One region of the Enterococcus italicus genome, then DNA from elsewhere that is predicted to be linked to it. Evidence: predicted binding sites of a transcription regulator. Region 1 holds the regulator's gene; each other region holds the start of a gene.

The links. The regulator CtsR, encoded in region 1, represses protease genes until heat stress. The targets are predictions, from matches to a motif close to TTGGTCAAAAAAGGTCAAANA.
Region 2: clpP (ATP-dependent Clp endopeptidase proteolytic subunit ClpP) is a predicted target of CtsR. The motif match lies at 2,718-2,738, and genes of this name have one in related genera.
Region 3: NE257_RS02975 (ATP-dependent Clp protease ATP-binding subunit) is a predicted target of CtsR. The motif match lies at 4,486-4,506, and genes of this name have one in related genera.

The regions. Positions count from the first base shown of each region.
Region 1 covers NZ_JAMRVB010000001.1:1,428,199-1,438,475, forward strand. The annotation lists gene priA (primosomal protein N') at 1-1,318, shown strand, start outside; gene def (peptide deformylase) at 1,333-1,824, shown strand; gene fmt (methionyl-tRNA formyltransferase) at 1,817-2,761, shown strand; gene rsmB (16S rRNA (cytosine(967)-C(5))-methyltransferase RsmB) at 2,754-4,103, shown strand; gene NE257_RS07000 (Stp1/IreP family PP2C-type Ser/Thr phosphatase) at 4,117-4,860, shown strand; gene pknB (Stk1 family PASTA domain-containing Ser/Thr kinase) at 4,853-6,994, shown strand; gene NE257_RS07010 (CtsR family transcriptional regulator) at 7,238-7,702, shown strand; gene NE257_RS07015 (ATP-dependent Clp protease ATP-binding subunit) at 7,708-10,188, shown strand.
Region 2 covers NZ_JAMRVB010000001.1:385,508-395,784, reverse strand. The annotation lists gene hflX (GTPase HflX) at 1-1,091, opposite strand, end outside; gene miaA (tRNA (adenosine(37)-N6)-dimethylallyltransferase MiaA) at 1,088-2,035, opposite strand; gene NE257_RS01825 (hypothetical protein) at 2,122-2,640, opposite strand; gene clpP (ATP-dependent Clp endopeptidase proteolytic subunit ClpP) at 2,815-3,399, shown strand; gene NE257_RS01815 (gamma carbonic anhydrase family protein) at 3,502-3,987, opposite strand; gene NE257_RS01810 (ABC transporter ATP-binding protein) at 4,006-5,760, opposite strand; gene NE257_RS01805 (ABC transporter ATP-binding protein) at 5,757-7,490, opposite strand; gene NE257_RS01800 (DNA-directed RNA polymerase subunit epsilon) at 7,833-8,045, shown strand; gene rnjA (ribonuclease J1) at 8,047-9,750, shown strand; gene NE257_RS01790 (hypothetical protein) at 9,823-10,032, opposite strand.
Region 3 covers NZ_JAMRVB010000001.1:612,126-622,030, forward strand. The annotation lists gene NE257_RS02965 (peptide chain release factor 3) at 76-1,656, shown strand; gene NE257_RS02970 (DUF1827 family protein) at 1,696-2,007, opposite strand; gene NE257_RS02975 (ATP-dependent Clp protease ATP-binding subunit) at 2,231-4,447, opposite strand; gene NE257_RS02980 (hypothetical protein) at 4,606-4,782, shown strand; gene NE257_RS02985 (phosphocarrier protein HPr) at 4,937-5,203, shown strand; gene ptsP (phosphoenolpyruvate--protein phosphotransferase) at 5,203-6,930, shown strand; gene NE257_RS02995 (glycosyltransferase family 4 protein) at 7,089-8,120, shown strand; gene NE257_RS03000 (glycosyltransferase family 4 protein) at 8,137-9,372, shown strand; gene NE257_RS03005 (NAD(P)-dependent oxidoreductase) at 9,440-9,905, shown strand, end outside.

The DNA of each region.
Region 1 (10,277 bases):
AGCCCAAGTCGTCGTCGGTGCTAGATCGGCGGTGTTTGCGCCATTAGAAGATATCGGCTTGATTGTTGTCGATGAAGAGCATGAGTCTAGCTACAAGCAAGAAGAAACACCGCGCTACCATGCGCGAGATTTGGCTCTTTGGCGCAGCAAGTACCATCACTGTCCAGTCATCTTAGGAAGTGCTACGCCGTCTTTAGAGTCACGGGCCCGTGCGCAAAAAGATGTCTATCACTTTTTACAATTAAGTCAACGAGGCAATCCCAACGCACTCCTACCAAGTGTCGCCATTATAGATATGAAACAAGAAATCATACGCAAAGATACGACCACTTTCTCACGCGTCTTACAAGAAAAGATTCACGACCGTCTCGAGAAAGAAGAACAAGTCGTCTTGATGCTAAATCGTAGAGGGTATTCATCGTTTGTTATGTGTCGTGATTGTGGCTTTGTCTTACCTTGTCCAAACTGTGACATCTCGTTAACTTTGCATATGGATACCAAAACAATGCGTTGCCATTACTGTGGGCATGAAGAGCGCATCCCGCATCAATGCCCTAGCTGTGGCAGTGACAAGATACGCTACTACGGGACCGGTACACAAAAAGTACAAGAAGAGCTACTCCAATTATTCCCCGAGGCCTCTGTTTTAAGAATGGATGTCGATACGACGCGGAAAAAAGGCGCGCACGAGCGAATTTTACGAGCGTTTTCGGAAAAGAAAGCTTCGATTTTATTAGGTACGCAAATGATTGCCAAAGGATTGGACTTTCCAGATATTACGCTAGTCGGCGTATTAAATGCCGATACATCGTTGAATTTACCTGATTTTCGTGCAAGTGAGCGGACGTTTCAGCTATTGACCCAAGTCAGTGGTCGTGCGGGAAGAGCGCAAAAGCCAGGAGAAGTAATTATCCAGACGTTTAACCCTGAGCATCACGCGATTGTCTTATCGCAGCAGCAAAATTATGAAGCATTTTATCAAAAAGAGATGCATCTTCGTCATCAGAGTGACTATCCGCCGTATTATTTTACAGTCAAGATTGTCGCCAGTCATGAACAAGAAGAACCAGCAGCACGCAAGATGTACCAGGTCTTTCGAGAAGTCGAGCAGGTGCTTAGTCCACAAGCCAAAATTCTCGGCCCTACACCACATGCGATTATGCGCATCAAAAACCGCTACTACTATCAAATTATCATCAAATACAAACGAGAGCCTCAGCTGGCTAGCTATCTGAAAGAATTATTGGAACGTAGCCAAGTCGACCAAAGAAATGGATTGTTTCTTTCGATTGATAAAGAACCACTTTCGTTTATTTAAAAAAGGAGCGCACCATGCGATACCCAATTATTATTCAACCAGATGAACAACTGAGAAAGCCAAACCAAGAAATTCAAGAGCTGACCGATGAGTTAGTTGACTTATTAGATGATATGTATGAGACGATGCTGGCCCATGATGGTGTGGGAATAGCAGCACCGCAGATTGGCAAAAATTTGCAGATGGCGGTGGTTGAGGTCGATGAAAATGATCGGTTTGACTTAATTAATCCTCAAATTATCGATCGCAAAGGCAAGAGTGTCTTTGTAGAAGGCTGCTTAAGTATTCCGCACGTCTTTGGTACAGTAGAACGAGCAGAAGAAATTACGGTGCGTTATTATGACCGTGAAGGCGATGAGATGGAAGTGACGGCTTATGGGTATTTAGCCCGTGCCATCCAACATGAGATTGATCATTTGAATGGGGTATTGTTTACAGATAAAGTACTAGAAGCCATTCCAGAAGAAGAACTTGAAAACTATTATGAGGAGCATGAACATGACTAAACTAATCTTTATGGGCACACCGGCGTTTTCAGTCCCTATTTTAGAAGGATTAAGTGAACAAGGTTACGAAATAGTAGCAGTAGTGACCCAACCTGACCGACCAGTTGGCCGCAAGAAAATCGTGCAACCGACACCAGTCAAGGAAGCCGCACTTAAGCTAGGTATTCCGGTCTTGCAACCAGAAAAACTCTCCGGCTCACAAGAACTCGAGCAGCTGATTGCGCTGGCGCCTGATTTGTTGGTGACGGCCGCTTATGGGCAATTTTTACCAGAGCGCTTGCTACAAGCTCCTACCCACGGCGCCATCAACGTCCATGCGTCATTGCTACCCAAATATCGCGGTGGTGCACCGGTTCATTATGCCATTATTGAAGGTGAACAAGAAACGGGTGTCACCATCATGGAAATGATCAAAAAGATGGATGCTGGTGGAATCTACGCACAAGAAAGCTTACCAATTACCTCAACCGATGATGTCGGCACGATGTTTGATAAATTAAGTTTATTGGGCAAAGAGTTGTTGTTACGCACCTTGCCAACATTATTATCTGGTGCATTGCAACCAATCCCTCAAAATGAGGAAGAAGTGACTTTTTCACCAAATATTACTCGCGAACAAGAGGCGATTGATTGGCAAAAAACAGCCCATCAAATTGACTGCCAAGTGCGGGGCATGCGTCCATGGCCAGTCGCCTTTACGACGTACGAAGGAGCGCGCTGGAAAATTGTAGACGTGCAACCACAAGTGAAAAAAACAACGGCAACGCCGGGAACAATTATCGAAAAAACCAAAACCATTTTGGCGATTGCTTGTGGCGAGGGCACGGTGCTTCATCTATTACGCTTAAAACCAGCAGGTAAAGGCGAACAAACAATTGCTAGCTTCTTGAATGGCAGTGGCCAAAGTGTACAGGTAGGTGAACGATTAGGTGAGTAAAACAGTCACTAAGACCGTACGTTATATCGCTTTCACCCTATTGGAACGAGTCGATAAAGGTGGAGCGTATTCCAATCTAGCCATTAAAGAGGCGATTGCCACGACACAATTAAATGAAAAAGACGCACGCTTGTTGACAGAGCTCGTCTATGGGACAATCGGTAACCAGTTGCGCTTGGATTATTACTTAGCACCGTTTTTAAAAAAGGCGAAGAAAGTCGACAGATGGGTCAAGGTCTTATTGCGTATGTCGGTCTATCAGCTGCATTTTCTGGATAAAGTCCCTAGTCATGCGATTTTTAATGAAGCAGTAGAAATTGCCAAATACCGCGGCAATGTAGGTGTCGGTCAATTTGTAAATGGTGTCTTACGTCAATTGCAACGAGTCGGCGTGCGAGATGTGGAGCAAATTGCTGAGCCAATGGAACGTGTATCCATCACGTATAGTTTGCCGATGTGGCTTGTACAAGCGTTGGTCAAACAAATTGGCCTAGAAGCGACAGCAGAGCTAGGCGCGTCCTTGATGAAGCCAAGCCATGTCAGTGCGCGTGTCGATACGCGTGTTTGCACCATGCAAGAAGCGCTCGACTCATTAGCTGCAGAAGGCATTACGGCACAGCCAAGTGCGATTTCACCAGTTGGTCTAGTTGGAGAAAAAGGCTTTTTAGCCGGTAGCGAATTATTTACACGCGGCCAGCTAACAATCCAAGATGAAAGCTCTATGCTAGTGGCTCCCATGCTAGCGATCGAACCAGGAGATAAAGTCTTAGATGCCTGTGCTGCTCCGGGAGGCAAGACGACCCATATAGCGACTTACTTAGATGCTGAAAAGGGTGGCGAAGTACGTGCCTTAGATATTCATCCACATAAAGTAGCCTTGATTGAAGAAAATGCTATGCGCTTGCATGTCGAAACGGTCGTTCATGCGCAGCAATTAGATGCTCGCAAGGTGTCTGAAGTATTTGCCCCGGAGACATTCGACCGTATTTTAGTCGATGCCCCTTGCTCGGGTATTGGCTTAATTCGACGCAAACCAGATATCAAATACCAGAAAACACCACAAGATTTTACCAATTTACCTAAGATTCAATTAAGTATCCTTGAAAGTGTTGCGCCCACTTTGAAATCAGGTGGACGAATGGTCTATAGTACGTGTACAATCATGGAAGAAGAGAATGAGCAAGTAGTGGCTGCTTTCTTAGCGAAGCATCCAGAATTTGAATTGGTCGAACCCGTCGTATCAGAGAGTGTGCGTGGAGCAATCAAAGATCATATGTTAACGATTTATCCGCAAGCATTCCATACGGATGGATTCTTTATTAGTTGTTTACAAAAGAAGTAACGAGGTGACAAGAATGGAAGTCTGTTTTTTAAGTGATGTTGGCCAAAAGCGGCATACGAACCAAGATTACGCTCAAGTCTATTACAATCGTCAAGGCTATCTTTTAGCATTATTGGCAGATGGGATGGGTGGACACCAAGCCGGAGATGTCGCAAGTATGCAAACAGTCGAAGACATTGGCAAAAAATGGCAAGAAGCAGAAGTAGATACCGGTGAAGAAGTTGCAAAATGGTTAATTCAGACCATCCAAGATGAGAATCAAGTCATCAAAGAATTGGGTGAGTCACGGGCCGAATTAAATGGCATGGGAACAACGATTGTAGCTGTCGTAAGTATAGCTGATCAATTTATTATTGCCTATGTAGGTGATAGTCGTATTTATTTGTTGCGCGAAGGACAATTGATTCAGTTGACAGAAGATCACTCTCTAGTGAATGAGCTAGTCAAATCAGGAGAAATCTCACCTGAGATGGCCGTAAACCACCCACGTAAAAATGTTCTGACACGCTCGATTGGCATGCCCAATACCTTAGAGGTTGATGTGGCCAACCATTTTTATCAAGAAGATGATTATTTATTGTTGTGTTCAGATGGGTTAACAAACATGGTGACAGAAGGTGAAATGGCGCAGATTATTGAAGAAAGCCCCTCAATGCCCGCGGCGTTGCAAGCCTTAATTGACCGTGCCAATGAATACGGTGGCCTAGACAATATCACGGCACTCTTGTTGCATTATGGAGGTGAAGTCATTGCTTGATATCGGTAAAAAAATTAATGACCGCTACTTAATTATTGGCAATATCGGTAGTGGTGGGATGGCAAATGTCTTTTTAGCCCGCGACTTGATTTTGGATCGCGAAGTAGCGGTCAAAGTCTTACGCTATGACTTCCAAAATGATCAAGCAGCCATTCGCCGCTTTCAGCGTGAAGCGCTGGCTGCTACTGAGCTCGTCCATCCGAATATCGTCTCTGTGTATGATGTTGGAGAAGAAGACGGCCAACAATATTTGGTGATGGAATACGTCAAAGGAATGGATCTAAAACGGTATATCCAAACACAGTATCCGATTGCCTATGACAAAGTCGTCGATATTATGGATCAGATTTTATCAGCGATGTCCTTAGCCCATCATCATCGCATTATCCATCGTGATTTAAAGCCACAAAATATTTTGATTAACGAAGAAGGCGTCGTTAAAATCACTGATTTTGGGATTGCCATTGCGCTCTCTGAGACGTCGATTACCCAGACGAACTCGATGCTAGGTTCTGTGCATTATCTTTCACCCGAACAAGCACGTGGAAGCATGGCGACCAATCAATCAGATATTTATGCGATGGGAATCATTCTTTATGAGATGATTACCGGACGGGTACCATTTGATGGTGAATCAGCAGTTACGATTGCGCTGAAGCATTTCCAGGATGAATTGCCAGATATTCATATCTATAGCCAACAAGTCCCTCAAGCATTAGAGAATGTTGTGTTAAAGGCGACAGCGAAAGATCCAATCAATCGCTACAAGACGACAGAAGAGATGCAAGCAGATTTGTATACGTCACTAGATGCCAATCGGGCCCAAGAAGCAAAATGGTCACCAGTCCCGATTTTGGATGAAACTCGCGCCATCGAACCAGTCGAAGAAGTCGTACCCGAAGCACCTGGTGTTCCTGAAGATGTCGTAAAGGAGCAGCCGACCAAAAAGAAACCCAAGCGTCGTTGGTGGATTCTTCCTTTGATTGTCTTATTGATTGTGCTAACAGCTGGTGGGTATTGGGTCTATGCAAGTGGGCGCCAAGAAGTGACCATACCTGATGTGAGTAATCTTAGCCAAACAGCTGCTGTCGAAAAGCTGACCAATGCAGGCTTAAATGTTCGGAATACAACCAAAGAAGTTTCTAGCGATGAAGTAAAAAAAGGGAACGTTGTAAGGACTGACCCGCAAATAGGTACAGAAGTGAAAAAAAATAGCCGGGTAACCTTATACATATCCACTGGGAAAGATACCGTAGACATGCAAGATTATACGGAACAGACCGTTGCAGATGCGAAAAAAGCACTCATTGCCCTCGGGTTTGTCGAAGCGAATATTACATCTACGGAAGAATATAGCGATGAGGTAGACAGTGGCAAAATCATCTCGCAAACACCTGCAACAGATGACAAAGTCGTACCAAGTGAAGCGAAGATCGCCTTTGTCGTAAGTAAAGGAAAAGAGCCGGTGACGGTTCCTAACCTTGTCGGTATGACGAGTAGTCTAGCCGTTCAATCACTAGCGGATATCGGCATTACCAGTCCAGATATCACCTACCAATACAGTGATCAAGATAAAGGGGATGTCATTGCTCAAAGTCCAAATAGTGGACAACAAGCCATCCCAGGAGAAACAACTGTGACACTTGTTGTTAGTAGTGGGATTGAAAAAGTGACAGTTCCTGACCTAACTGGTAAAACGAAAGCCGAAGCAACCAAAGCTTTAAGTGATCTTGGCCTGACCATGACGACGACAGAAGAATACAGCGATACTGTCAAAGAAGGATCTGTCATAAGTAATGATCAGACGAATCAAGAAGCCAAAAAAGGAACAGCAATCGCCGTTGTCTTATCTAAAGGCAAAGAGCCTGAGAAAAAGACATTCACTGTTAATTTAACTGCGGCTTTTGATAAAGATGGCGCGGACACGCAAGTAATCAAAGTCTCTATCAGTGGGGCAGACGATCCGACTGGTCAAGTCAATGAAGTGACATTGACCAAAGATTCTGATGACTATACTCAAGCGATTGCGATTACCGTTAGTGGTGATAACAAAGCAACAATCACGATTACGAGAAATAATACGCAAGTTGTCAGCCAGCAAGTCGATCAAGCAAAACAAATTACTATTCCATAAAAGGCTGAAATAACTTGTTCAGCTACAAGTATAAGACCAGAAAAGCTAGAAGTTGTTTCTCAAACTTTTGGCTCTTCTGGTCTTTTTCTACAACAAGAGGCAAAGCAGAAAGTTGTTTCTTTTTACAAATCGATGTATAGTGAACAAACAACAAATTCTCACAGGCGATAAGCCTTCTTCTTTCCAATGAGAAAAAAATTGGGTATAATTAAGGTCAGTATTAGTCAAGGGAGGAACGAATTCATGGCGCAACAAAATACCTCTGATTTAATCGAAGCCTATATTAAGCAGATTTTAGAAGAGAGTGAAATCATTGAAATCCGACGGGCCGAGATGGCTAGTTTGTTTCATTGCGTTCCCTCACAAATTAACTATGTCATTAATACTCGCTTTACCATCACCCGCGGCTATAGTGTCGAAAGTAAGCGAGGTGGCGGTGGCTACATTCGCATTGAGAAGGTTCGCATGAGCAGTTGTCATCAGTTTTTGGAGCATGTCAAGCGATTGTTTGGCGATGAGTTGACCGAAAAGGATGCCATTGCGATTATTCAAAAGTTGTATGAAGAAGAAATTATAACAGAGCGAGAAGGGCATTTGTTGTTAACGACAATTGCCAAAAGTGTGTTAACTATTGCTGAAGAAGATCAAATTCGTGCGTCTCTAATGCGTGCTATATTGGAACGTTTGAGTTATGAAGATAGGAAGTGACTAGTATGGATGAATTATTCACACCAAGAGCAAAAGCCGTATTAGCAATTGCTCAAGAAGAAGCAAAATATTTCAAGCATCAATCGGTCGGTTCTGAGCACCTCTTATTGGCACTCATCATCGAACAAGAAGGAATTGCAGGTAAGGTCTTACGCGAAATGAATGTCCAAGAAAATGACGTTCGCGAAGAAATTGAGCATTTGACTGGTTATGGCATGGTAAAAGTATATCCAGAAGGTAGTTTTTTACCATACTCACCACGAGCAAGACAAATCTTTGCTTATGCTGGTGATGAGGCCAAACGCTTTGGCTCTCAACAAATCGGCACGGAGCATTTATTATTGGGATTGATGCGTGATGAAGAGATTTTAGCCTCTCGCATCGTCTTGAACTTAGGCTTTAGTCTATCCAAAGTCCGTCAATTACTAAAAAAAACAATGGGCGTCTCTGAGAATAAAGCTGCTGGTAATCGCCGGCGCCAAACACGTTCGAACAATCAAGCAGACGGGACCCCAACATTGGATGCCTTGGCGCGTGATTTAACCAAATTGGCGCGCGAAAACCGCTTGGATCCAGTCGTTGGTCGGACCAAAGAAGTCAAGCGCTTGATTCAAATTTTAAGTCGTCGTACGAAAAATAACCCGGTCCTAGTCGGCGAACCAGGTGTCGGTAAGACAGCTATTGCAGAAGGCTTGGCCCAAAAAATCGTCAACGGTGAAGTCCCAGACGATATGCAACAAAAGCGCCTAATGATGCTAGATATGGGTGCTTTAGTAGCCGGGACAAAATACCGCGGGGAATTCGAAGACCGCATGAAAAAAATTATTGATGAGATTTACCAAGATGGTCAAATCATTTTGTTCATCGATGAATTGCATACCTTAATTGGAGCAGGAGGAGCAGAAGGGGCAATCGATGCCTCGAACATTCTGAAACCAGCCTTAGCGCGTGGGGAATTGCAGACGATTGGTGCGACCACTTTAGATGAATACCAAAAATATATCGAAAAAGATTCTGCTTTAGAGCGACGTTTTGCGCGTGTGCAAGTCGATGAACCGACAGCAGAAGAAGCAGAAGAAATCTTAAAAGGGCTCCGTCCACGCTACGAAGAGCACCATGGCGTAGAAATTACTGACGATGCATTGCATGCGGCCGTCCAACTATCCATTCGTTACATTAACTCACGCCAATTGCCAGATAAAGCGATTGACTTGATGGATGAAAGTGCTGCGAAAGTGCGGTTGGATAAAGCGGATGAAGCGACTCGCTCGACCGTTTTACAAAATCAATTGGTTCATTTGATGGAACAAAAAGAAATGGCCATTCGTGACCAAGCATTTGATGAAGCAGCCGCGATTCGCCAAAAAGAAAAAGTCGTTAGCCAAGAATTAGCAGCGTTGACATTAAAAGAAGCAAATGAAGTGGCTAATTATCAAGATGAAGTCTCTGCAGAAGATGTCGCAGGCGTCGTGTCACAATGGACAGGCATTCCTTTGAATCAGTTAGAGAAAAAAGAAAGTGAACGCTTGTTGCAACTAGAAAGTATTTTACATCAACGCGTAGTCGGCCAAGATGACGCAGTCAAAGCAGTGGCCCGTGCCATTCGCCGTGCGCGTAGTGGCTTAAAAGATCCGAATCGTCCGATTGGCTCATTTATGTTCTTAGGACCAACTGGTGTCGGCAAGACGGAATTAGCAAAAGCATTAGCTGAAGCGATGTTTGGTAGTGAAGATGCCTTGATTCGTGTCGATATGTCTGAGTACATGGAAAAATATAGCACCTCACGCTTGATAGGGTCTCCTCCAGGCTATGTGGGCTATGATGAAGGTGGTCAATTAACAGAAAAAGTACGCGCCAAACCATATTCTGTTATCTTGCTTGATGAAGTCGAAAAAGCACATCCAGATGTCTTTAATATTTTGCTACAAGTATTAGACGATGGTCGCTTGACCGATTCAAAAGGGCGTAACGTTGACTTCAAAAATACGATTTTGATTATGACGTCAAATATCGGTGCAACCCAAATTCGGGAAGAAAAAAATGTTGGCTTTAATGTCGTTGATGTCAGCAAAGATTACCAATCAATGCAAAAAAGGATTATGCAAGAGCTGAAAAAAGCGTACCGACCTGAATTTTTAAACCGGATTGATGAAACAGTCGTCTTCCGTGCGTTAAACCAAGAAGAAATTCATGAAATTGTGAAAATCATGAGTCAATCGATTGTTCGACGCTTGCAAGATCAAGAAATTCAACTAAAAATCACACCAGCTGCTTTAGATGTAATTGGCAAAGTTGGTTTTGATCCAGAATACGGAGCGAGACCAATCCGCCGTGCCTTGCAAAAAGAAGTGGAAGATCGCTTGAGTGAAGCGTTACTTGCCGGTCAAGTGCACCTAGGAGATCGAGTAACCATTGGCGCGAAGAAAGGAATCATCACCCTATCTGTGCGTGAGCCAAAAGAAAAGAAAGTCTTACAAGAAGTCTAATAAAAGCTATCTGATCATGAGCGATATGTGCTCGGATTAGGTAGCTTTTTTCTTCGTGAAAAAAAGAAAAGGTTCTTCATTTCACAAAT
Region 2 (10,277 bases), 1.0 Mb from region 1:
CAACATTCATACGGTTCCCATATCGTCATTAAGAAACGTTTAACAGCTTGAGACAATACTTCTTTGCCTTGAAAATTTTTCGCAGAGACGACGACATTAGGAAATAGTGTAGGTACAAATTGATCGTCTTCTAATTTATCTGCTTTGTTGTATATGGTTAGCGTCGGAATGTTTTCTAATTCGAGTTCTTTCATTAACTGTAAGACAGTCGCTTCATGTTGCGTGCGATCTGGTGAACTCGCATCTACCACGTGAAGTAAGATATCCATATTTTTACTTTCCTCTAAGGTCGAATGGAACGCATCGACTAATTGCGTAGGGAGTTCTTGAATGAAGCCTACAGTATCCGTCAAGGTCACTGTCAAGCCTTCCGGTAAGCGCCATTTTTTCGTTAACGGATCAAGTGTGGCAAATAATTGATCTTGTTCATACGTATCTGCTGCCGTGAGCCGATTCAAGACGGTCGATTTACCGGCATTGGTATAGCCAATCAGTCCGATTTGTACTGTCGCTTGCTGTTTTCGGCGGGAGCGTGTACGCTCTCGATGGGCTGCTACTTGCTTTAATTCCCGCTTGATTTTGGCGATTCGATCTCGAATATGACGACGATCTGTTTCTAATTTTGTCTCCCCTGGCCCTCTTGTACCAATCCCAGCACCTAGTCGAGACATCGATGTACCTTGACCTACTAAGCGAGGCAACAAATAATTTAATTGTGCTAGTTCGACTTGTAGTTTCCCTTCTTTTGATCGGGCACGGAGCGCAAAAATATCTAAAATCAACTGTACGCGATCAAGGACCAATACACCAAGCTCTTGGCTAATAATTTGTTGTTGCCGAGGTGACAATTCTTGGTTGAAAATGACCACGTCAATTTCTTCTGCATCCACCCATTGATGCAACTCTTGAAGCTTTCCCTTACCAATCAAGGATTGGCGGTCGACAGTCGCTCGTTTTTGGGTAATCGTACCAATGATTTCCCCATTTGCTGTCTTCGCGAGCTGAACCAGCTCTTGCATCGATGAATCAAATTGACGGTAGTTTTCTTCGGTTTCCACACCAACTAACATGACTTTTTCTCTACTAATCATTCGGCATTGTTCCTCCAATCTTCTAGTTTTTTCAATAAGGTTATTTTTTCTTCAGGGTGGGTCAATAAGTCAAGCCAATAAGGCGCCATACGATTACGAAACCAAGTGAGCTGACGCTTAGCGTAACGACGTGAATGCAGCTGAATGAGTGCCACAGTCTCATCAAGAGTCGCCTCCTCATGAAAATAAGGCAACCATTCTTTGTAGCCAATTCCTTGAATTGCCTGCACATTAGGAGCAGTCAAGAACCTTTTTGCCTCTTCGATTAAGCCTTGTTGGACCATCATCACCACGCGCTGGTTGATACGCTCATATAACACAGCGCGCTCTGTCGTCAAACCAATTAAAAAATAATCATACAACGCAACCGGTATTTCTTTTGGTGTGGTGATGCTATGGCCCGTCGTCAGCATCACTTCTAGTGCTCGGAGTACTTTGCGACGATTATTAAAATGAATCTGCTCGGCAGCGAGTGGGTCTCGCTCGGATAATTGTTCCCATAACTCCTGATTTGACCATTGAGCACTGCTTGCTTCTAGCTGGCGGACTTTTGCTTGTTGCTCTTGCGACAGTTCCCCTTCATTGCCTAGTTTAAAATCATATAACAACGCTTGAATATAAAGACCCGTACCGCCTACGATGATCGGTATCTTGCCTTGCTTGGTAATCGCAGCGATTGCCGCACGTCCTTCTTGTTGAAAATCTGCTACTGAATAAGACTCTTGCCACTCTCTAATGTCAATCAAATGGTGTCTAGCCTTAGCTTGCTCATCATCAGTGGCCTTTGCCGTACCAATGTCTAACCCACGATAGACCTGCAGCGAGTCGCCACTGATAATTTCTCCTTGCAATACTTGAGCTAACTCAATACTTAGGGCTGTCTTACCGACTGCTGTCGGCCCAACGATGACGATTACTTTTTGTTTTTTTTCTGGTGTTTCCATATTTGTCCTCTCAAAACATTTTTTCTAGTAGAAAAACGAAGTCGCAACATCTGACTAAAACGTCTGAGGCGACTTCGCTGGTTAGTCTATAAAGGATTAGAAAAATACGTAAACGGTTTGTCCGTTTCTTTCTTTAACTGAACCTTACGTTCGTATACCATTTCTTTGATTTTATCGGAGAATTGTTCCATTAATACGCGGCCGCCTTTAAATGTGTAGCCACCGACTTGAACGGTCTCTTCTGCTGACAACACAACTTTACGGGTCGCAATCTTTTTGAAGAATTCTTCTATAAAATAATTCGGTAAATAAAAGCTATTTTGTGCGGCAAATGATTGCAAGTAAATATAATCATCGACAGTGATATAACAATCGTCAAAAGCATCGAAACTAACGTACTTGTCCATCATCACAATTCTTTTTTCAAGAATTTCAATAATTTTTTTATTTAATAAAACAAGTGTTTCGATTTCCTTTACTTTGTGCTCCATCTCGCGACGATATTTTTCTTTTTGCTCATCATATCGTATCCGCAAATTGAATGTGAACATGACGATTGCTGCGCCAACGAGCACACCCAATAGACCAATGAAAAAATAAGTCATAGAAAAACCTCCTCAACCTTTGTCTTTCATTTTAGCATTATTCCCTTTTTTTTAGTATCATTTTCCGTCGAATCTTTTATTTGACCTTTATTGACCTTTTGTGTATACTTACTTTTAGGTTTTCATAACTCAATGTGCTACACTGACTTTATAGAATTTAAGGAGGAGTTTTCCATGAATTTAATTCCAACAGTTATCGAACAATCATCACGAGGAGAAAGAGCGTATGATATCTATTCTCGTCTATTAAAAGATCGTATCATTATGTTAAGCGGTCAAGTAACTGACGACTTAGCAAACTCCATCATTTCGCAATTACTCTTTTTAGATGCACAAGACTCTGAAAAAGACATCTACTTATACATCAATTCGCCTGGTGGAAGCGTAACGGCTGGCTTGGCCATTTATGACACAATGAATTTTGTCAAAGCAGACGTTCAAACAATTGTAATGGGTATGGCTGCATCAATGGGTAGCTTTCTATTAACAGCTGGTAAAAAAGGCAAACGCTTTGCTCTACCAAACGCTGAAATTATGATCCATCAACCGCTTGGTGGTGCACAAGGTCAAGCGACAGAAATTGAGATTGCAGCTCGCCACATCTTAAAAACACGCGAACGCTTAAACAATATTTTAGCAGAACGCACTGGTCAACCGCTAGAAGTTATCGAAAAAGACACCGATCGCGACAACTTCATGACTGCTCAAGAAGCCAAAGACTACGGTTTGATTGACCAAATCTTAGTCAACAAAAAATAATCGCTATTTTTCCAAGCTACGTTATAAACGAAACAACCCACGAAAATCGATTTTCGTGGGTTGTTTGTTTTCATCTAGACTAAAGCTATTTCTGTCACGAGTTTAAGACAATTCTTGATAGCGATTGGCTAAGAATTTTTTGGATAACTGAACATAATGATCTGTGTTTGCGTGATTGGCAGCAATTTCCTCTGCGGTCAGTTCGCGAATGACTTTTGCAGGTCGACCAAATGCCAATGAATTCGGTGGAATGACGGTATTTTTTGTAACGAGCGACCCCGCACCAATAAGGCTATTTTCACCAATTATCGCACCATCTAGCAAAATTGAACTCATACCAATTAGTGCTCCTTTTTCAATCGTACAGCCATGAATCATACATTGATGGCCGACTGTCACGTGCTCTTTGATGATCGTCGGATGGTTATCTCCGACATGAATAATCGTACCATCTTGGATGTTGGTCTCAGCCCCGATTGTCACGGGTTGCATATCTGCGCGAATGACACTATTAAACCAAACACTGCTATCTTCTCCAAGTGTAATGTCTCCGACTACGACTGCCCCTTTACCAATAAAAAACGTCATCACTGATTCCTTCTTTCTTTATTCTTCTTCAGCGAATTGGCTATTATACAATTCACTGTAAAATCCTTTGCTTGCCAATAACGTCTCGTGTGTCCCTTGCTCGACGATGCGCCCTTTATTTAACACTAAAATCAAATCAGCCGAACGAATCGTTGATAGGCGATGGGCGATAATGAAACTCGTTTTCCCTTTCATCATGGTGTCCATCGCGGTTTGAATTAATTTTTCAAGGCGTGTATCTACAGAGCTCGTCGCTTCATCTAAAATTAAGATTTTTGGGTTGGCAACCATCGCTCGTGCAATCGTCAGTAATTGTTTTTGACCGAGTGAGACATTTTCTCCTTCTGCATTGATCATCATTTCATATCCATTTGGCATGGTCCGAATAAAATGATCCACATTTGCTGATTTGGCAGCATCCACCACTTCATAGTCCGACGCGTCTAAACGACCGAAGCGAATGTTTTCAGCAATCGTTCCTTCATATAACCAAGCATCTTGTAACACCATGCCGAACAAAGACCGCACTTCTTTCCGAGAGACATGACGTGTATCGATGCCATCAATTTTTATCGCACCGTCAGTGACGTCATAAAAGCGCATCAGTAAATTAATTAACGTCGTTTTACCGGCGCCAGTCGGACCAACGATCGCGACGGTTTGACCTGGTTTAACGTGTAGATCAAAGGACTGAATCAATGGCTTGTCTGGCGAATAAGAGAAAGAAACATTCTCAAAGACAACTTCACCTTGCACAGGATGGATAAAGTGCTTCGTTTCTGCTTCAATCGATTCCTCTGCTTCATCTAAAAAGCTAAACACCCGGTTTGATGCCGCAGAAGCACTTTGTAGCAAGGCCGATAATTGGGTAATATTTCCTAAAGGCTGACTCACTTGCCAGATGTATTGAATAAACGCTTGTAGCTGCCCGACTAATAAGGTCCCGACAATCACATAGCGAATTCCCATGACTGCCATCACGATATAAGTCAAGTAGGCAGTTAATTGTACCAATGGCATCATTAAGCCTGAAATGACGGTCGCCCGAAAGCCATATCGACGCAAGCGATGATTGACTTGGTGAAAACCGGCCATCGTTTGTGCTTCACGTCCATACATTTTTAAGATGCTAAAGCCTGTCATATTTTCTTGAACATAGCCATTCATCGCTCCTAGAGATTGTTGCATTTCATTGAAGTATTTCTGTGATTTTTTGACAATTGTTTTTGAAATCAAAAACGATACAGGAATCATTATTAAAGCAATGCTCGCCATCAGTGGCTGAATGTAAAACATCATGCCCACCGCAAAAGTCAAACTCAAAATCGCATTGACAATACCGATAAATGCTTGTTGCAACGCACCACCCACGGCATCAACGTCATTGGTCACTCTAGATAGAATATCTCCTTGCTTTTGCCGATCGTAGTAAGAGACAGGCAAGCGATTAATTTTTTGATCAATCTCTTGGCGTAAGTCATTCATCGACGCTTGCACGACAGTTGTCATAAAGACACCTGCTAATAATTGGGAAATTCCATATGTAAAGCCCACCAACAGAATCCACACCAAAAATTTTCGAATCTCAGCGAATTGAACTGCTTGCCCGTTCAAAATGCTTTTTGCCATAGAAGATGTGGGTAACCCAATAACATATGGCAAGACGGCATTGGCAGCAACACTGACAAACGTAAGGAGTAACACCATGATGAAACGAACCTTATACGGATTCAAATAACGGAACAACCGCATAAGAGATTTTAAACCTTTCATTTTTTCAACTCCTCCTCTGTCAATTGCGATGATGCAATATCGTAGTAGACAGGACACGTCTCTAATAACTCTTCGTGTGTTCCCGTACCAACAACCTGGCCTTCATTTAAGACAATAATTTTATCCGCATGCCGAATAGTTCCTACGCGTTGCGCTACAATTAGTACTGTAGCCTGACGTGTCACATCATACAGTGCCGCTCGCAACTTCGCATCTGTCTGATAGTCCAATGCTGAAAAGCTATCGTCAAAAATGTAGACTTCTGGATGCCGAATGATAGCTCGCGCAATCGCTAGCCGTTGCTTTTGTCCGCCTGATAGGTTACTACCCCCTTCAGATATTTGGGTATTGATCCCTTCTGGAAGTGCTGAGACGAACTCCATCGCTTGTGCCAAGGTTAAGGCAGCCAAAATTTCTTCTTCTGTCGCATCTTCTTTCCCGTAGCGTAAATTTTCCGCTATGGTACCAGAAAAGAGTACGGCCTTTTGCGGTACATAGCCAATTTTATTACGTAAAGCTGGCAAGTCATATGCCCGTACATCATGACCATCTAGTTCGATGAACCCCGCACTCACATCAAAAAAGCGTGGAATTAATTGAACCAACGTCGATTTACCACTTCCTGTACTACCGATGAAAGCGACCGTTTCACCTGGATTAGCAGTAAATGAAATAGCGCGAATCACTGGTGTCTCGCTTTGTCCAGGATAGGCAAATGTCACATTCTGATAAGACAAGACACCTGCTGTTTTAGTTTGAGTGATACCATTTTTCGGGCTGACAATCTCTGATTCAATCGCCAGTGCTTCTTCAATTCGTCCCGCTGAAACAGCTGCTCTTGGATACAACATAAATACAGTAGCAAAAAGCATAAATGAAAACAGCGCATGGAAAATATATTCGATAAAAGCAATCAATGTTCCGACTTCGAGTGAACCTTGATTGATTTGAATGCTTCCTGTCCAAATAATGATAATCATCACAATATTGAATAAAAAGAAAAATCCCGGTTGAGCAAATGCCATTAACCAAAACAGTTTTTTAGAGCTTGTTGCGTATGCATCATTCACTGTTGCAAACCGTTTTTCTTCAAAGTCTTCTTTGACAAAGGCGCGAATCACACGCAAGCCAGAAAGATTTTCGCGTAAAATGCTGTTCATTTTATCTAAATTCGTTTGTTGGGTTTTCGATAAAGGATCTGATATTTTGGCAATAGCGATTACGCCAATTAACAAAATCGGCAACGCCGCAAGCACGTACATTCCTAGATACGCGCTCGTCCGAAAGACCATAAACAAGCTCATCCCAAACATCAATGGTGTCACTAGGCCCATTCGCAAAATATTTTGTAAAAATAACATAATCTGGTAAGCATCATTGGTCACACGTGTAATCAATGACGCCATGCCAATCTGTTCGTATTCAATATGCGAATAAGTCTGGGTCTTGGCAAATAAATCATCGCGAATATCCGCAGTAATATTCGAGGTGATTCGTGCCGTCGAGATCCCTAAACCAATATTTAACAAAATACCCACAAAAACGACCAGTAACATATACCATCCCATTTTTTCGACATAGGCGACATCGCTATTTTTGACCCCCACATCAATCATTTGCGCTAAAAGTGTCGGTAGTCCTAACTCAATCAGAACAAATCCCATCGCACAAATGAGGTTCATCAAGACGAATCCTTTGTATCTCATCGTATAACGCCACATTAATTTCAACAACTATCCCTCCTGTTGATTCTCTCATAATCACTATAACATAGGCATATTTGGAAAGAAATAGCTGCCCGATTCAGCGAAAATCTCCCTATCTGGTTTCTATACTTATCATTCATTCTGTGATAAACTATACTGTAACTATGGAATTTCTTCCAAGTGTTCGGTGAAATTTTTTTAAACATTCAGAAAAGCGATGACGAGGCTTTCTCTTTTCTTACACAAGTTGTGTGAGAGAAGCATCCAGTTCTTTTTGTGACCATTCAAGGGTCTTCTTTTTGTTGGAAAAATGTACCATATCTTATATAAACAAACTGCATGACGCAGATAAAGGAGTTAATACACATGATTTATAAAGTTTACTACCAAGAAACAAAAGAAAGAAATCCAAAACGCGAACAAACACATGCTTTATATATTGAAGCAGCTAGTGACGTTGATGCGCGTCAATTAGTCGAAGACAATACCCCATACAATATCGAATTCGTGCAATTACTTGATGGAAACCACTTAGCATACGAAAAAGAACATGCTGATTTCCAATTAACGGAGTTTTAACATGAAAGTCTCTCTAAAAAATAATGAGACCGGTGTTTTTGGTATTGGTGGTCTAGGCGAGATCGGAAAAAACTGTTATGGGGTTCAATTCCAAGACGAAATTATTTTAATCGATGCAGGAATCAAGTTTCCAGAAGATGAATTACTTGGGATTGACTATGTCATTTCTGATTACAGCTACATCATCCAAAATCTCCACAAAGTAAAAGGGTTATTCATTACCCATGGCCATGAAGACCATATTGGTGGAATTCCTTTTCTTCTTCGTCAAGCCAATATGCCTATCTATGCTGGCCCTTTGGCAATGGCTTTAATTACCAATAAGCTTGAAGAACACGGCTTGTTGCGAGATGCAGAGTTACATGAAATCCATGAAGATACTATCGTGCGCTTTCGTAAGACAGCTGTCAGCTTCTTTCGGACAACACACAGTATTCCCGACACTCTAGGGGTTGTCGTTAAGACTCCTTCAGGGAACATCGTAGCTACTGGTGACTTTAAATTTGATTTTACGCCAGTTGGTGAGCCTGCTGATTTGCATAAAATGGCACGTATTGGTGAAGAAGGTGTTCTTTGTCTCCTTTCAGATAGTACGAATGCTGAGATTCCGACTTTTACAAAATCAGAAAAAACGATCGGTTCGTCCATCGTTCACATTTTTGAAAAAATCGAAGGCCGCATTATTTTTGCTAGCTTTGCTTCGAATATTTTCCGCTTGCAGCAAGCTGCTGATGCCGCTGTTGCGACAGGTAGAAAAATTGCTGTCTTTGGTCGGAGCATGGAAAATGCTATTGTCAATGGTCAACGCTTAGGCTACATCAATGTCCCAAAAGGTACCTTTGTCGATGCCAGCGAATTGAATAAGTTACCGGCAAATGAGACATTGATTTTATGTACTGGATCACAAGGTGAACCGATGGCTGCTCTTAGCCGAATTGCTAATGGTACCCATCGCCAAATTCAAATCCATCCAGATGATACGGTCATTTTTTCAAGCTCACCCATTCCAGGGAATACGACGAGCGTCAACCACTTGATTAACTTATTGTTGCAAGCTGGGGCAAACGTGATTCATGGTAAACTAAACAACATTCACACATCTGGTCATGGTGGCCAAGAAGAGCAAAAACTAATGTTGCGTCTAATGAAGCCAAAATTCTTTATGCCCGTTCATGGTGAATTTCGTATGTTGAAAATTCATACGAAGTTAGCACAAGCAACTGGGGTTCCGAGAGAAAATTGCTACATCCTTGAAAATGGTGATATGCTAGCCTTAACTGCGGATACTGCTCGTGTGGCTGGACACTTTAACGCCAATGACGTCTATGTAGATGGCAATGGTGTGGGTGACATTGGCAATGTGGTCTTACGCGATCGTAGAATTCTTTCAGAAGAAGGCTTAGTTTTAGCTGTTGCGACAGTGGATATTGCCAAAAAAGAAATTTTGTCCGGTCCTGAGATTTTATCACGTGGTTTCGTATATATGCGTGAATCAGGCGAGATGATTAACGAAGGCCAAGGAATTTTATTCCGTGCCTTGCGAGAAGCCTTGAAACAACCAGACTGTAACGAACACAAACTAAAAGAAGCAATGGCTGGTGCCTTGCAACCATTCTTATTCGATCAAACGGAGCGTCATCCAATGATTCTTGGAATGATTATGACACCTGATTCTTTAAGTACTGAGGTAAGTCCAGCTCAATAATAAAAGTAAAAAAACCAGAACACCTTGAAGTTGTTTTTCAAACTTTTAGGTGTCCTGGCTTTTTAATTCATTCTAGGTCACTACTTTATTCATACTAGCAGGAAAATTATTTAGATTCCAAATGCTTACTTTCAATGTCGCTATTCGTCTATTGGGTTTTAAGATTGATCCTGTAATCGATTCCTCTTGGTCATCAATCAAGATATTTAATTCAGTAGTAAGTGCGTCTTGCTCCTCTTCACTTACTCCTTTCTTAACATGAATTTCGATGATACCGGTCATTTCTTCATCGGTATTTCAGAAGTTGTCAAGGTTATCGAAGTGATACGGTTAGGAAAAACGGTAAATAAGGACTTTTTAATTTCGCTCCCCCTTTCTTTTTAGTTTACCAATTTTTTTACAATGAGAAACTATTTACCAACTACCTTAACAAGAGAATCGATGGAATTTCACTTACATTATCCATAAAAAGAGAGTGGAACAAATTTCATCACACTCTCTATAAACGGTATTCCTAAAGCAGCTCT
Region 3 (9,905 bases), 820 kb from region 1:
CATGCTATACTAAATCAGTTGTGTAAGTAAGACAAGCTATAAGAGGAGGCAAGTGCTCTTAACGAGTGACACTATATGAAAAATACAAATTTAAAAGAACAGGTAGATAGTCGGCGAACATTTGCGATTATTTCCCATCCTGATGCTGGGAAAACGACTATCACAGAGCAGTTATTATTATTTGGCGGCGCTATTCGCCAAGCAGGAACTGTAAAAGGAAAAAAAACAGGCAATTTTGCCAAATCTGACTGGATGGAAATTGAAAAACAACGTGGGATTTCTGTGACAAGTTCAGTGATGCAATTTGATTACCAAGATAAAAAAGTGAACATTTTAGATACGCCAGGACATGAGGATTTCTCTGAAGATACTTATCGAACACTGATGGCAGTGGATAGTGCCGTCATGGTTATTGATAGTGCCAAAGGGATTGAAGCGCAAACAAAGAAACTTTTTCAAGTCGTGAAAAAAAGAGGAATCCCAATTTTCACCTTCATCAATAAGTTGGATCGTGATGGTCGGGAACCATTAGACTTATTAGAAGAATTAGAGGAACTATTGGATATTGAGTCTTACCCAATGAATTGGCCGATTGGTATGGGACGGGGATTAGAAGGATTATATGATATTTATAATGAGCGCATTGAATTTTATCGTCCTGAGCAATATGGGGATCAACGCTTTGTTAAGTTAGATGCGAATGGTGAACTTTCAGGCAATCATGCATTAACTGAGAACAGCTTATATCATCAAGTATTAGAAGAGGTTGAATTATTGAAAGAAGCTGGCGATACATTCGATGTTGAAAAAATCGCAAAAGGAAATCAAACGCCTGTCTTTTTTGGCTCGGCATTAACGAACTTTGGTGTGCAAACATTTTTAGAAACATTCCTAAAATTCGCACCTGCGCCGCATAGCAATATGACAGTCGATGGCGAATTGATTCGTCCAGATGAGGAAGAATTCTCAGGATTCGTCTTTAAAATTCAAGCAAATATGAATCCGGCCCATCGTGACCGTATTGCCTTTGTGCGAATTTGTTCAGGAACATTTGAACGCGGCATGGATGTGACGTTACAGCGAACAGGTAAAAAAATGAAGCTAAGCAACGTGACACAATTTATGGCTGATGCGAGAGAAAATATCGAGCAAGCAGTTGCCGGGGATATTATCGGGGTTTACGATACTGGTAATTATCAAATTGGAGATACGTTAACAGAAGGTAAATTAAAAATCAATTATGAAGAATTGCCATCGTTTACGCCGGAGCTATTTATGAAAGTCACGGCTAAAAACGTGATGAAGCAAAAGTCATTTCATAAAGGCATTTATCAGTTAGTCCAAGAAGGTGCGATTCAACTGTACAAAACTTACTTAGCGGATGAATATATTTTGGGAGCAGTAGGACAGCTACAATTTGAAGTCTTCCAGTATCGTATGATGAATGAATACAACTCAGAAGTCATTATGACACCGCTTGGCCATAAGATTGCCCGATGGATTGATCCGAAAGATTTGGATGAACGGATGAGCTCTAGTCGCAATATCTTAGCGAAAGACCGTTTCGACCAGCCGTTGTTTTTATTTGAAAATCAATTTGCTGAAAGATGGTTTATGGAAAAGTACCCACAGATTGAATTGCATAAGTTGATGTAAGAAAAAAAGTGTCACTGCAAATAAATGCAGTGGCACTTTTTAACGGTTAACGGTGTTTGTTCGAGGAATAGAAATTTCAACTAGACCAGGAGTCTGAATCATGGATATCTCGGAGGTATTGTAATTTTCGCTAGGAATTTTTTTTAAGAAGTAGGCGCGAATATCTTCAACTTCAGTTGGTTTGATCGCTCTTTTTTTATTGATTAATAATATTTCATAATGAGTCGGTGCTACTGTATATACAACTGTAATGTCTCCAGCAGTATACACTTTTACCATTTCCGCGTCTGTATTCTCTAATTGTTGCATGACTAGTCTAGAATGGCTATTGGTTACGTTAATTAGTTTCATTTTCTCACCTTCTTCGTTGTGGAATAAAAAAACTTATATTCATAATTAATTATAATTAGTTTTATAAAAAATAGAAAGTAGAAAACACGAAAAGCACACATTTATTTAGGTAAAAGACCAAAAAAGTGGTTTTCTAATTCTAATGAATCAAAAAAAAAAAAGAATTTGCTTTAAATTTTCCATAGTAAAAGGAGTGTGACAAAATTAATCACACTCCTTTTACTTAGTCTTCTACACTTTCTTTGATTACAACTGGTTCAGTTTGCGCTTCAATTAAAATGTGCTCGTTGTCATCTAATGTCGCTTGCAAGTCATGCACTTCAGGATGATCTAGGTAATATTCTGCTACACCGTCTTCCAGCGTATCTTGAATGGTTCTTCTAAGTGGTCGAGCTCCCATTGAAGGATTGTAGCCTAGTTCGACTATCTTTTCTCGAACAGCCACTGGCACATCAAGGTGCAGTTTTTGTTGGTGCAACATGTCATTTACTTCATCAATCATCAAGCCGACAATAGCTTGTAGTTGTTCTTTGCGTAAGGCTTTAAACTCGATAATGCCATCAAAGCGATTAAGAAATTCAGGGACAAAATAGTTTGATAATTGGTTTAACACCGATTTATTTGTACCAGTAATGGACGCACCAAAGCCAACACTTGCTTCGACATTGCCTGTACCAGCATTACTTGTCATAATAATTAAGGTATCTTTAAAGCTAACGGTTCGGCCTTGTGCATCAGTCAATCGACCATCGTCTAGGATTTGGAGGAACATATGCAAGACATCGGGATGGGCTTTTTCGATTTCATCTAAAAGAATCAAGCTGTAAGGATTGCGACGTACTTGTTCTGTTAGTTGACCAGCTTCTTCATAGCCGACATAACCAGGAGGCGAACCGATTAATTTTGAGACGCTATGTTTTTCCATGTACTCAGACATATCAAATCGAATCATGGATTCTGTTGATCCAAATAATTCATAGGCTAATTGCTTAGCAAGCTCGGTCTTACCGACACCAGTTGGACCGACAAATAAGAACGAACCAATTGGACGATTTTTCTTGCCAAGTCCGATACGATTACGACGGATAGCTTTTGCTACTTTGTCTACAGCTTCATCTTGACCGATGACATGTTTTTTAATATCGTCTGCAAGATTACGCAATTGTGTCTGTTCTTTTTCTTTTAGTTCCCCGACTGGAATACCTGTTCGTTGTTCGACCAATTTTTCCATCGTTTTTTCCGTAATGACAGGAATATCTTCATCGGATACTTGTTTTTCTTTAAGCTTTTGTAATTTGGTCACTTGATCACGATAGTAAGCAGCTTTTTCATAATCTTCTTCACGTGACGCTAAGTTTTTTTGCTCTTGGGCATATTGTAATTTTTGTTCGATTAATTTAGGGTCAGTAAACTGAATGGTTAAGTTTTCTTTTGAACCTGTTTCATCGAGTAAGTCAATTGCTTTATCTGGCAGATAGCGATCTTGAATGTAGCGATTTGATAGTTCTGCTGCAGCTCTGATTGCTTCATCAGTATAGTGCACATGATGATAAGATTCATACCTTGGTTGCAACCCTTTTAAAATACGAATTGTTTCTTCAATAGAAGGTTCGTTGACTTTGACTGGTTGCATTCTTCGCTCAAGGGCAGCATCTTTTTCGATGATTCGGTATTCATTTAAGGTTGTTGCTCCGACAAGTTGGATTTCGCCACGAGCGAGTGCGGGTTTTAAGATATTACCGGCATCCAAATTCCCATCTCCAGCCGATCCTGCACCAACAATTTCATGAATTTCATCAATGAATAGAATAATAGTTCCAGCATCTTTGATTTCTTGCAGCAATTTTTGCAGCCGTTCTTCGAATTGACCTCGGATTCCAGTACCTTGTACCAGTGAAGCAACGTCCAATCGAACGACTTCTTTGTTTAGTAGTTTTTGAGGGACTTCACCGTCAATGATTTTTTGGGCTAATCCTTCTACAACCGCAGTTTTTCCGACACCCGGTTCACCTACTAGAACAGGATTATTTTTAGTTCGGCGATTTAAAATTTCAATGACACGTTCAATTTCTTTGTCGCGACCGACAACAGGATCGATTTTTCCTTCGCGTGCCAATTTAGTCATGTTAATCCCATATTCACCTAAAATACCTTGTAAACCGTTATCTCTAGGTGGTTGGTTATTGCCGCCTCCAGTTTGAGTAGGTGGGGTTTGGGTATTATTAGAAGAGTTCATTTGTTGTGACATTTGACGGAAAAAGTCATCTAAATTTCCGAATCCAAATGGATCTTTTTGCATCATTTGACCAGCACTTCCTTCTTGTTGAGCCTTAATTTTTTGATAGCAACTTTGACAATAATCAATTTGTTTGCGTTGGCCAGCAACGTTAGCATACAAATGGATAGTTGCTTCATTTTTTCCACAATTTTGACAAAGCATGGGCTCACGACCTTTCTTTTCATAAATTAAGTCAGTATTGATTGACCAATATTGACCTTTAAAGTAATTATACAAAAAAATAAAAAACTTTCAACAATTTGGTTTTTCACTATTCTTAATTATAATAAAAATATAAACTATAACATGAGGTGAGGAGTATGCGAGATTATAAACAAGAGCTTGAGGAATTGAGGCAAGGTAACTGTGTAGAGCTAGTCGTAAACCGAGAAGAGTTTTTAACATTTCGAGAAGTATGGCTGAAGGAAGAAGACCGAAATGCCTTTGTAGGTGAGGCTAGTTTGAATGGGCAGATTACGTATCGTTATAAAAAATAATGAATAATAGGAATATCCCAGTAAAACGGTTGTCTAAGAACGAAAAAAATGGTAATCTAAACAATTGAAGGGGTACTGTTTTCTTCTGAACAAACTCAGATGAGAGGAGCAAACTCTAAAAAAATTATTCGTTGAATGAAGGAGATTGATCATTATGGAAAAGAAAGATTTTCATGTAGTAGCTGAAACAGGAATCCATGCACGTCCTGCAACATTATTGGTGCAAACAGCAAGTAAATTTAATTCTGATGTTAACCTAGAATACAAAGGTAAATCAGTTAATTTAAAATCTATCATGGGTGTTATGTCTCTTGGTGTTGGTCAAGGTTCTGACGTGACTATTTCAGCTGAAGGTGCTGACGAAGCTGAAGCAATTGCAGCAATTACTGAAACAATGCAAAAGGAAGGTTTATCTGAATAATGGTTGAAAAGCTAAAAGGAATTGCGGCAAGTGATGGAGTAGCTGTTGCAAAAGCATACCTATTAGTTCAACCAGATTTATCATTTTCTAAAGTAAGTGTTTCTGACACAGATGCTGAAGAAAAACGTTTAGATGAAGCTTTAGCAAAGTCAACACAAGATTTGCAATTTATTCGTGATAAAGCTGCCAAGACTTTAGGCGAAGCCGAAGCACAGGTTTTTGATGCACACTTGATGGTGCTAAGTGATCCAGAATTAATTGGACAAATTAAACAAAACATTACTGATAACAAAGTAAATGCAGAGTCTGCACTCAAAGAAGTGACAGATATGTATATTTCTATGTTTGAAACAATGGATGACAACGCGTACATGCAAGAACGCGCAGCAGATATCCGCGACGTAACGAAGCGTATTTTGGCTCACTTGTTACAAGTAACGCTGCCAAATCCTTCAATGATTAATGAAGAAGTCGTTGTTATCGCGCATGATTTGACACCAAGTGATACGGCACAACTAGACCGTCAATATGTAAAAGCTTTTGTAACAGATATCGGTGGACGGACTTCTCACTCGGCTATTATGGCTCGTTCGTTAGAAATCCCTGCAATCGTAGGTACAAAAGAAATTACAGCGAAAGTTAAAGCTGATGAAATTGTGGCAGTAAACGGTATTACTGGAGATGTTATTGTCAAACCAACTGAAGAAGAAAAAGCAGAGTTTCTTAAAGCTGGCGAAGACTTCGCAGCACAAAAAGCTGAATGGGAAAAACTAAAACTTGCTAAAACTGTGACTGCAGATGGCAAGCATTTTGAATTAGCAGCCAATATTGGTACACCAAAAGATTTGACTGGTGTAAACAATAATGGTGCTGAAGCGGTTGGTTTGTACCGGACAGAATTTTTGTACATGGATTCTCCTGATTTTCCAACTGAAGACGACCAATACAACGCATATAAAGCAGTATTGGAAGGTATGGATGGCAAACCAGTTGTTGTTCGTACAATGGACATCGGTGGCGACAAAGAGCTACCTTATTTGAAATTACCACACGAAATGAACCCATTCTTAGGATACCGTGCGTTAAGAATTAGCTTGTCTTCATTAGGAGACGATATGTTCCGTACACAATTGCGTGCATTATTGCGTGCATCTGTGCATGGTAATTTACGCATTATGTTCCCAATGGTAGCAACTTTGAAAGAATTTAGAGCTGCAAAAGCATTGTACAACGAAGAGAAACAAAAACTCGTTGACGAAGGTGTTGCAGTCGCTGATGATATTCAAGTTGGTATTATGATTGAAATCCCTGCAGCAGCTGTTCTTGCGGATAAGTTTGCAAAAGAAGTTGATTTCTTCAGTATTGGAACGAATGACCTAATTCAATACACAATGGCTGCTGACCGAATGAACGAACAAGTTTCTTACTTGTATCAACCTTATAACCCTTCAATTTTACGCCTAATCAAACATGTTGTTGATTCTGCGCATGCTGAAGGTAAATGGGCTGGTATGTGTGGAGAGATGGCGGGCGATCAAACGGCGGTTCCATTATTAATGGGTATTGGCTTAGATGAGTTCTCTATGAGTGCTACTTCAATCTTGAAGACACGTAGCTTAATGAAAAAATTGGACACAACAAAAATGCAAGAGTTAGCAAATCGTGCCTTGAATGATTGTGATACAATGGAAGAAGTTGTCGCATTGGTTCAAGAGTACGCTGAATAGGCTAGTCTTAAGTGAGCTACATAGAAGGATATCCTTCTATGTAGCTCTTTTTTTGTTTCAGAATCATTAGCCCGAGCTATTTGAATGACACAAAGCTATGATATAATAGATAAAAATAGATTTGTTAACTAGCTGTTAGCTTGGAGAGAGGAACTCGCATGTTAAAAATCACTATGTTTTCGCGCGCTGATGAGGTCAAAGGGCAAGGAGTTGGCAGTGCCTATTTAGAGCTTGTTAAGATGTTGCGTAGAGAATTTCCGACTGAATTTAAAATAAAGATTAATTCTTGGAAAAAAGCAGATATTTCCCATTATCATACAGTGAATTTCCCCTTTTATTTGTCTACTTTTTTAAAAAAAGCTAGGGGAGTAAGAGTTGGTTATGTTCATTTTTTACCAGAGACACTAGAGGGAAGTATTGAATTATATAAACCATTCCAAAAAATTTTTAATTGGTATTTGCTTGATTTTTATCGACGGATGGATGAGTTGGTCGTCGTGAATCCAAGCTTTATCCCCGCATTATTGCGCACAGGATGCGACCAGGACAAGATCACCTATATTCCTAACTTTGTCTCACAAAGCGAGTTTTATGAAAAGACTGAAGAACAAAAAAATCAGATTCGCTCTCGATTAGGGTATGATGAAGGCGATATGGTCATTTTGGGTGTGGGTCAGATTCAAAAAAGAAAAGGACTGGACGATTTTATCCAACTTGCCAAAGACAACCCTCAATGGAAGTTTATTTGGGCGGGCGGTTTTTCATTCGGGAAGATTACAGACGGGTATGCTGACTATGAAAAAGTATATAAAAACCCACCTAAAAATTTGTTCTTTCCTGGAATTGTTGACCGTGAGACATTAGTTGATTATTATAATATTGCCACCATTTTTTTACTGCCTTCATATAACGAATTATTTCCAATGAGCATTTTAGAGGCCTTTAATTGCGGTACGCCGGTGATGGTAAGAGAGCTAGAGTTGTATCAATCAGTCATTGAAGGCTTTTATATTGGCTGTAAAGATCGAGCGGATATGCAACAAAAGATAGCTGTCTTGGATTCTGATCGTCCTAAATTGGCTCAGTGGCGTCAAGCATCTCAAAGAGCCGCTCAGAAATATTCTGAAAGGGCAGTTGCAAAGCTTTGGTATAACTATTATATGACTACCTATAAAAAATATCGTTCATAAGAGAGGAGTGCTATTCTTGAAAATTGGTTTCTTCACGGATACTTATTTTCCACAGGTGAGTGGAGTAGCGACATCCATTAAGACATTAAAAGACCAGCTAGAAGAGCATGGTCATCAAGTGTATATTTTTACGACTACTGACCCAAATGCTCCGCGATTTGATGAAGGAATTATTCGCATGCCGAGTGTGCCATTTGTCTCTTTCACCGATCGCCGTGTCGTTGTAAGAGGAATGTGGTATGCCTATTTGATAGCGAAAGAGCTTGAGCTAGATTTAATTCATACACACACTGAGTTTGGTGCTGGTATTTTAGGTAAAATGGTTGGTAAAAAAATGAAAATTCCTGTTGTTCATACGTATCACACGATGTATGAAGACTATTTGCATTATATTGCCAATGGAAAAGTTATACGACCAGCTCATGTCAAATATTTTTCTCGCTTGTTTGTGAATCATTCCAGTGGTGTGATTTGCCCTAGTGAAAGAGTCATTAAGACCTTAAAAGAGTATGGTGTATCGATCCCAATGCGAATTATTCCAACAGGTATTGAAATAGACAAATTTGAACGTCCAGATATCACACCTGAAATGTCACAAAAGACACGTAGGTCATTAGGGATTGATGAAAATCAGGTGATGTTGCTATCATTGAGTCGTTTGTCATATGAAAAAAATATTCAGGCAATAATCTATGGACTACCAGCTATTTTAAAAATGAAACCAAATGTGAAGTTAGTTATCGTGGGTGATGGACCATATCGCGAAGATTTAGAAGTTTTGGTCAAGCAGAAACAAGTCGAGAAGTTTGTCACTTTTGTCGGAGAAGTTCCGAATAATGAAGTAGCAATCTATTATCATGCAGCCGACTATTTTGTTAGTACGTCAACCTCTGAAACGCAAGGCTTGACGTACACGGAAGCGATGGCAGCTGGAACACAGCTGATCGTTGAAGGAAATGATTACCTAAATAATTTAATCAATTACGATTGCTTAGGAACTACCTTTGAGACCGATGAAGACTTTGCAAATGCAGTCATCAATTATGTAGATCAAAAGATAGCGATGGATCCCGCTATCTTAGCAAAGAAACTATATGAGATATCTGCTGAAAAATTCGGAGCGAAAATTATTGAATTTTATGAAGATTTGATTGCCCTAAATCAGTTGGAACGAGAAGAAAAGCAAGAAGAAGTTATCTTAAAAAAGATGAAAATGAAGTTACCAAGCTTAAAAAGATCATCTATCGATTAAAATATTCGCTTAAAATCACAAGGATAGCTTATACTAGACTTGTGATTTTTGATTGGAGGAATGAAAAATGAAACTTGGATTTATCGGTACTGGTGTAATGGGCCATGCTATGGTACAACATTTGCAAAATGCTGGGCATGAATTATATGTCTACAATCGTACTAAATCAAAAACTGATGATCTTGTAAACGATGGAGCGACTTGGTGTGACACCCCGACAGAAGTTGCTACGAATGCTGAGTTTGTTTTTTCAATGGTTGGCTATCCTAAAGATGTGGAAGAAATTTACTTTGGTGATAAAGGTTTATTTAAAGCGAATTTAGCAGGGAAAACACTTGTTGACTTTACGACAAGTACGCCGTCTCTAGCCGAAAAAATTTATCATGAAGCTCAAAAAGTGGGAGCGGCCAGCTTAGATGCTCCAGTTTCAGGCGGGGATTTAGGGGCCAAGAATGCGACCTTAACCATCATGGTAGGTGGTGGGAAAGAAACGTACGAGAAAGTTCTCCCATTTTTTGAAATTGTAGGTAAGA